Linked DNA regions of Methylococcus capsulatus. The protein of the gene in region 2 interacts with the protein of the main gene of each other region in a pairwise test. Links are inferred from orthologs where the notes say so. Each region holds a gene or a part of one and is shown on either strand. Other genes may lie near its edges.

Region 1 (3,654 bases), 1.5 Mb from region 2 along the record:
CGCGGTCGAGGTAGCGAGCCGGGCCTACCGGTTCAGGCTCATGAACGGCTCGAACGCCCGCATCTACAAGCTGGGCTGGGATGATGCCACGCCTGTGACGGTCATCGGTACCGACGGCGGCCTGCTGGAAACGCCGGAAAGCAAGCCCTACGTGATGCTCGCGCCGGGTGAGCGTCTGGACGTGTGGATGGATTTCAGCGGGCGCGCCGTCGGCTCTCAGCTGGTCATGCGGAGCCTGCCATTTTCGGGAGCTTTTCCTATGATGGCGCGGCGGATGATGGGCGAGATGATGCACAGTGCTCTGCCCCCCGGCAGCGATTACCCGTTGTTTACGGTTCGGGTGGGCCGGCGGGTGAGCGAAAGTCCCGGCCTGCCACGGCGCCTTGCAAAGATTTCCCGCTACACCCTGGCCGATACTGCCAATCCGGACAAACCGGTGCCCCTGGAGATTTCGGAAGGACCGATGTCCATGCTGCTCAATCGGCGCCCCTATGCCCATGACGATCTGCAGCCGTTCGAGAGGATTCCGTTGGGCAGCGTTCAATTGCTGGAGATATTCCACGGCCACGGTGGTCCGGAAGATGGCATGGAGCACGGCGGCGGGCATGGCATGGGCATGCACGGTGGCATGGGAATGGGCATGATGGGGCATCGCGGCATGGGGATGATGGGCGGGAGCGGCGGCATGGGGATGATGATGTCCATGGCGCATCCCATCCACCTGCACGGCCAGCCCTTCCAGATCATCAGCCGCACCGTGAACAGCGCGGTGCTGGGCGATTATGCAAGCGTTCGTGACGGTTTCGTCGACACCGGCTGGAAGGACACCGTGTTGGCGATGCCCGGCGAGCGGATCCGTCTGATCAAGCCGTTCCAGGACTTCAAAGGCTTGTTCATGTACCACTGCCACAACCTGGAGCATGAGGACATGGGCATGATGCGCGAATTTTCCATCGAATAGATGGCATGGCCAAGCGTATGTGGGCTGGCTACAATTCCTCGCCCGCAACCCTTGGCCTTCCGCCGTGTTTTGGCGGCGGCCGATTCCCTTGAGCCATTCATGACTTCAGCTATGCGCATAGGAACCCCAAACACGCCCGGTGCGACCCGGGTACTCCTCCTGGGCAGCGGCGAACTCGGCAAGGAGGTGGCGATCTCCCTCCAGCGCTACAGCGCCGAGGTGATCGCGGTCGACCGCTATCCCGGCGCGCCGGCGCAGCAGGTCGCCCACCGCGCCCACGTCATCGACATGACAGACCCAGGAGAGATCCATCGCCTGGTCGAGTCCGAGCGTCCCCATTTCATCGTGCCCGAGATCGAAGCGATCGCCACCGATGCCTTGATCGAGATCGAGCGGGCGGGGCTGGCGGAGGTTATTCCCAATGCCCGCGCTGTGCAACTCACCATGAACCGCGAAGGCATCCGGCGGCTGGCGGCGGAAAAACTGGGCCTGCCGACCTCACCCTATGCCTTTGCCGATTCCTGTGCAGCCTTGGCCGAGGCGGCGGCAAAGATCGGCTTTCCTTGTTTCGTCAAGCCCGTCATGTCGTCCTCCGGGAAGGGTCAATCCCTGCTCGAGAGCCCCTCCGATGTCCAGCCGGCCTGGGATCACGCGCGGGAGGGCGGGCGGGTCGGGGCGAGCCGTGTCATCGTCGAAGGCCGGATCGACTTCGACTTCGAGATTACCCTGCTGACGGTGCGTTCCCTCGCTTCCGGAGGTGACGCCGGGATCGCGCTCTGTGAGCCCGTAGGGCACCGGCAGCAGGCCGGGGATTACGTGGAAAGCTGGCAGCCACAGCCCCTGAGTCCTAAGGCCAGGGAACGCGCCGAGGCGATCGCCCGCACCGTGGTCGATGCCTTGGGAGGGCGCGGGCTGTTCGGTGTCGAACTGTTCGTTCGGGGGGATGAGGTGTGGTTCAGCGAGGTGAGCCCCCGGCCGCACGATACCGGCATGGTGACCATGGTCAGCCAAACGCAGAACGAGTTCGAACTGCATGTGCGCGCGATTCTGGGATTGCCGCTCGATCCCGCCCTGAGGCGTCCCGGCGCTAGCGCCGTCATTTACGGAGGGATGGCAGCGGAAGGCATCGCGTTCGAGGGGCTGGAGCAGGCGCTGGCTGTGCCGGAATCCGAGGTTCGCCTGTTCGGCAAGCCGGAGGCCCATCCGCGGCGGCGTATGGGCGTGGCGCTGGCGGCGGCGGATACGCTGGAAGAGGCGCGAAGGCGGGCGGTGCTGGCTGCATCGCGGGTGCGGCCGGTCAAAGTGTCGCCTTGAGGCTTGTCCGGCCGAACGGAGCGGTGGTATAAACCCGCTCGTTCCGATTCGAGAAAACGACGTAAAAACATGTGGATGAAACGACGTCTTTGGATTGCGCTGCTGCTGGGAGGGTTGCCGGCGGCGCAGGTCTCGGCGGATGTCTACAAGTTCGTCGACAAGAAAGGCCATGTCTATTACACCGACCGCCCCCAACATAGCGGCTACCGGTTGATCGCTACCACTAAGGTGTCGGCCCGGTTGGGGTCACCGCCACCCGCATATGAGCCGGAGCCGTCCCGCCGGGCTGCGGCTCCGGTCGCCTTCAAGGTCGGGGCATTGGAGCGCAGCCGCGAAATGCTGGCGCCGCTGATCGCCGAAGTGGCCGAGCGCTACAATCTCGATCCCCTGCTGCTGCATGCGATGATCCAGGCCGAGTCGGCATACAACTCGGAGGCGGTTTCGGGCAAGGGCGCCGTGGGTCTGATGCAGCTGATGCCGGACACCGCGGCACGCTACGGCGTGCGGGACCGGACCGACCCGGTGGAGAACGTCTACGGCGGGGCCCGCTATCTGCGTGACCTGATCGGCATGTTCAACGATGTCAGCTTGGCGGTCGCTGCCTACAATGCCGGCGAAAATAACATCATCAAATATGGCAACCGGGTTCCGCCTTTTCCCGAAACCCGGGATTACCTCAACCGGGTGATCGAATACTACAATCGCCTGAACTGACGCCGCATCCTGCCGGAGTCGTTCAGAAGACGGCGACGCCAAAGCGTTTCAGCATTTCCGTCAGCAGGATCAGGGGAAGACCGACCAAAGCGTTCGGATCGTCACCTTCGAAGCGTTCGATGAGGGCAATGCCCAGTCCTTCCGACTTGAAAGCGCCGGCGCAGTCGTAGGGTTGGTCGGCGGCGACGTAGCGCTCTATCTGGTCCCGGTGCAGGCGACGGAAATGGACCCGGCAGCGGTCCAGGCCGGTATGGCTGATCCCGCAGACCGCGTCGTACACGCACAGTCCTGTCAGGAATGTCACGGTATTCCCCGATGCCCTCGCCAACTGGGCGACCGCATTCTCATGAGTACCAGGCTTGCCCAGTCTCGAATCCCCCAGCACGGCCACCTGATCCGAGCCGATGATCAAATGGTCGGGATAGGCGGCTGCCAGTGCCCGTGCTTTCTGACAGGCCAGCCTCAAGGCGAGATCTTCCGCAGCCTCTCCCGGCTTGGCCGCTTCGTCGATGTTCGGTGAGACCGCGGTAAAGCGCAGACCCAGTTTGCGGAGCAGTTGGCGGCGGTAACTCGAACCCGAGGCCAGGAGGAGCGGCTTCGACTGCTGCGGGGGAGTCTGCATCGCGATGTTCCCTTGCTTTGACAGAAGTTGGATTTTGCCTGTA
Region 2 (3,601 bases):
CGGCGATGCCGACGTCGAAATAGCGATCCGGAAAGCGCTGAGAGAATTCCACCAGGCCCGAGCCTTCGCGCATCGCCGGCGTGATGCCTAGCAGCCGCCGGTCGCGCGCCGCCATGTCGCACAGCCACTGGCCGAATACTTCCGTATAGCTCGGTGTTCCTGGCTTGGATTTGGGCAGTTCGTCGGCGTCGAGGTCGAAGGCGCCCACACCGTGATAGGCTACGGGATCCTTCTCGGCGGGTGCGTAACCCTTGCCTTTGCGGGTGACGACGTGCAGGAAGCGGGGGCCTTTCTGATCGCGCAGATTACGCAAGGTTGTGATCAAGGTGTCCAGATCGTGGCCGTCGATCGGGCCGAAATAATTGAATCCCAGTTCTTCGAACAACGTTCCCGGCGCCACCATGCCTTTGACGTGTTCTTCGGCGCGGCGCGCCAGTTCCCAAACGCCGGGCATGTGGCGGCCCAGGAGATGTTTGCCGCTTTCGCGGACCGACGAGTAGAACTTCCCGCTCAATATTTTCGCCAGGTAGTTGTTGAGCGCGCCGACGTTGGGCGAGATCGACATTTCGTTGTCGTTGAGGATGATCAGGAGGTTGGCATCCAGCGTGCCGGCGTGGTTGAGCGCTTCGAAGGCCATGCCGCCCGTGAGGCCGCCATCGCCGATGATCGCCACCGCATGGATGGGCCGCCGGTCCAGCGCGGCTGCGACGGCCATGCCGAGGGCTGCGCTGATCGAGGTGCTCGAATGGCCGACGCCGAAGCAGTCGTAAGGGCTTTCGGCCCGATTGGGGAAGGCCGACAGTCCGCCCTTCTTGCGGATGGTCGGCAGGCGGGTGCGGCGGCCGGTCAGGATCTTGTGCGGATAGGCCTGATGGCCGACGTCCCAGACCAGTTTGTCTTCGGGGGTGTTGAAGACGTAATGCAGGGCGATGGTCAGTTCCACTGTCCCCAGTCCCGCAGCCAGATGTCCACCCGACTGGCTCACGCTCTCCAGGAGATAGCCCCGCAGCTCTTCGGCAAGTTCCGGCAGCCTGTCTTCCGGCAGATTGCGCAGTGCGGCGGGATGGTCTGCCGCTTCAAGAAGGGCATATCTTTTGGTTTCGGTCATGTAATCGCGTTCCAGGTTGCTCGGTCCAGCCGGGGGGTCGGCGTCCAGACTAATAACTAAAGTAGCTTACTCGGAAATTATGTCGCCGCGGTCCTTGCCTTTCAAGGAAAGGCGCGGCATTCCCCTAATTCTGCCGCTGGATAATGAAGCGGGAGAGTTCGCGCAGCAGACCGACTTCGGGGCCGAAGCCGGCCAGGCTTTCCAGTGCCGCCTCGTACATTTCCTTCGCTTTTTCCTTGGCGCCGGCCAGTCCCAGCAGGGCCGGGTAATTGGGTTTGTTGTGGTCGCGGTCCTTGCCTTGGGTTTTTCCCAAGGTTTGGGTGTCGCTCTCCTCATCGAGGATGTCGTCCTGGATCTGGAAAGCGAGACCGATGCACTTGGCATAGTGGTCCAGGCGGTCGGCCTGCTCGGCCGGCAGGTCAGGACTGGTCAGGCAGGCCAGCCGGACGGCGGCGCGGATCAGGGCGCCGGTTTTGCGGATGTGCATGTTTTCCAATCCCGGCAGATCCAGCTTCTTGCCCACCGAATCCAGGTCGATTGCCTGGCCGCCCACCATGCCGGCGGGGCCGGCGGCTCGTGCCAGGGTTTCGATCATGGCGATGCGGCTTTCCGCAGGCACGGCGATGCTGGGATCCTGGGCGAGGACATGGAAGGCCAGGGCCTGTAGGCCGTCTCCCGCGAGTATCGCGGTGGCCTCGTCATAGGCCTTATGGCAGGTCGGTTTGCCCCGACGCAGGTCGTCGTCATCCATCGCCGGCAGATCGTCGTGGATCAGCGAATAGACATGGATGAATTCGACTGCGCAGGCGGGGCCATCCAGCAGTTCCACTCGCGCACCGATCGCCTGGCCGGTGGCATAGGTGAGGAGGGGACGCATGCGCTTGCCGCCGCCCAGCACCGCGTAGCGCATGGCCTGATGGAGCCGTTCCGGCATGCGATCGGCGGCGGGCAGACGCGCATCCAGCGCCCGTTCCACCCGCTCTTGGCAGGACTGCATAAAATCGCTCAGAGGTTGTTCAGGGTTCATCACGAAATGGCTTCAAAGTGGGTAGACTGTTTTCTTCCAGCAGGATCTGGACCTTCTGTTCGGCATCCTGCAGCGATTTTTGACAGGTCCGCGTGAGCTCGATGCCTCGCTCGAACAGTTTCAGGGATTCCTCGAGTGGCAGATTGCCTTGTTCCATGCGTTCCACCAGCTGCTCCAGCTCGGCGAGGGCTTCTTCAAAGCTCGGGGGTTTGCGGGCCATGGCGGTTTCAATGCGGTAGTCGAAGGTGCGGCCAGGACGGGTTCGTCTCGCGGCCAAACACGGCATTATCTCAAACTTGTCAAGTTGATTAAAATGCGCCGCTGTCCGTGACGGCCGCCGCGTCCCTATTCCCTACCCAGTATCCCCATCTCACTCCATGAATGCAGTTTACGACGCCTCAGCCATCGAAGTCTTGAGCGGACTGGATCCGGTCCGCCGCCGGCCGGGTATGTACACCGACACCAGCCGCCCCGATCATCTCGCCCAGGAGGTCATCGACAACGCGGTGGACGAAGCCCTGGCCGGTTTTGCCCGCCTCATCGAGGTCCGTTTCCTGGCCGACGGCGGCTTGGAGGTGCGGGACGATGGCCGCGGCATGCCGGTCGACATCCATCCCGAACTCGGCATCTCCGGCGTCGAGGTGATCCTGACCAAGCTGCACGCCGGCGGCAAGTTCTCCCAGAAGGCCTACCGCTATTCCGGCGGCCTGCACGGCGTCGGGGTGTCGGTGGTTAATGCCTTATCGCAGCGGCTGGAGGTCGAAGTGCGGCGCAACGGGAAGGTGTATGCCATCGCCTTCGAAAAGGGCGACAAAGTGGAGGAGCTCGCCGAGACCGGCACGGCGCCTAGGCGTGAGACCGGTACGGCAGTGCGATTTTGGCCGGAAGCGCATTATTTCGACAATGTCCGGTTTTCCCGGTCGCGGCTCAAACATCTGCTGCGCGCCAAGGCCGTGTTGTGCCCGGGGCTGGAAATCCGGATGACCGATGACGCCAGTGGCGACAGCCAAACCTGGTGTTATCAGGACGGTCTGCCGCAATACCTGCTGGACCAGTTGCAGGGCAGCGCCTCCATTCCGGATGAGCCGTTCGTCGGTACGATGGAGGGCCGGCAGGAAGCGGTGGAATGGGCCGTGCTCTGGTGCCCAGACGGCGCGGCCCCGGTAGCTGAGAGCTACGTCAACCTGGTACCGACGGTGCAAGGCGGCACCCACGTCAATGGCCTACGCACGGGCCTGACCGACGCGGTGCGGGAGTTCTGCGAATACCGGAACCTGTTGCCGCGAGGCATCAAGATCGCGCCGGACGATGTGTGGGAGCGCTGTAACTACGTCCTGTCGGTGAAAATGCAGGAGCCGCAGTTCGCCGGCCAGACCAAAGAACGGTTGAATTCGCGCGAATGCGCTTCCTTCGTCTCGGGAGTGGTCAAGGATGCCTTCAGCTTGTGGCTGAACCAGCACCCTGCG

The links.
Region 1: the proteins of ispA (region 2) and purT interact in binary tests that used the Escherichia coli proteins (3 or more experiments, as listed by UniProt). The link is inferred for Methylococcus capsulatus from one-to-one orthologs.

The regions. Positions count from the first base shown.
Region 1 is NZ_CP104311.1:3,280,631-3,284,284, reverse strand. Bases 295-3,173 are described here. They hold purT (formate-dependent phosphoribosylglycinamide formyltransferase), read left to right. Parts: upstream 295-1,072; coding sequence 1,073-2,275; downstream 2,276-3,173. Other genes in these bases: N4J17_RS15855 (Maf family protein), read right to left, coding at 3,012-3,173; N4J17_RS15860 (lytic transglycosylase domain-containing protein), read left to right, coding at 2,345-2,989; N4J17_RS15870 (multicopper oxidase family protein), read left to right, coding at 295-961. Outside these bases: more of N4J17_RS15870, read left to right, coding at 1-294; more of N4J17_RS15855, read right to left, coding at 3,174-3,611. UniProt on the Escherichia coli protein: Involved in the de novo purine biosynthesis. Catalyzes the transfer of formate to 5-phospho-ribosyl-glycinamide (GAR), producing 5-phospho-ribosyl-N-formylglycinamide (FGAR). Formate is provided by PurU via hydrolysis of 10-formyl-tetrahydrofolate.
Region 2 is NZ_CP104311.1:1,816,139-1,819,739, forward strand. What follows is about bases 185-3,010. They hold ispA ((2E,6E)-farnesyl diphosphate synthase), read right to left. Parts: upstream 2,136-3,010; coding sequence 1,233-2,135; downstream 185-1,232. Other genes in these bases: dxs (1-deoxy-D-xylulose-5-phosphate synthase), read right to left, coding at 185-1,108; N4J17_RS09010 (exodeoxyribonuclease VII small subunit), read right to left, coding at 2,125-2,355; parE (DNA topoisomerase IV subunit B), read left to right, coding at 2,513-3,010. Also shown: more of dxs, read right to left, coding at 1-184; more of parE, read left to right, coding at 3,011-3,601.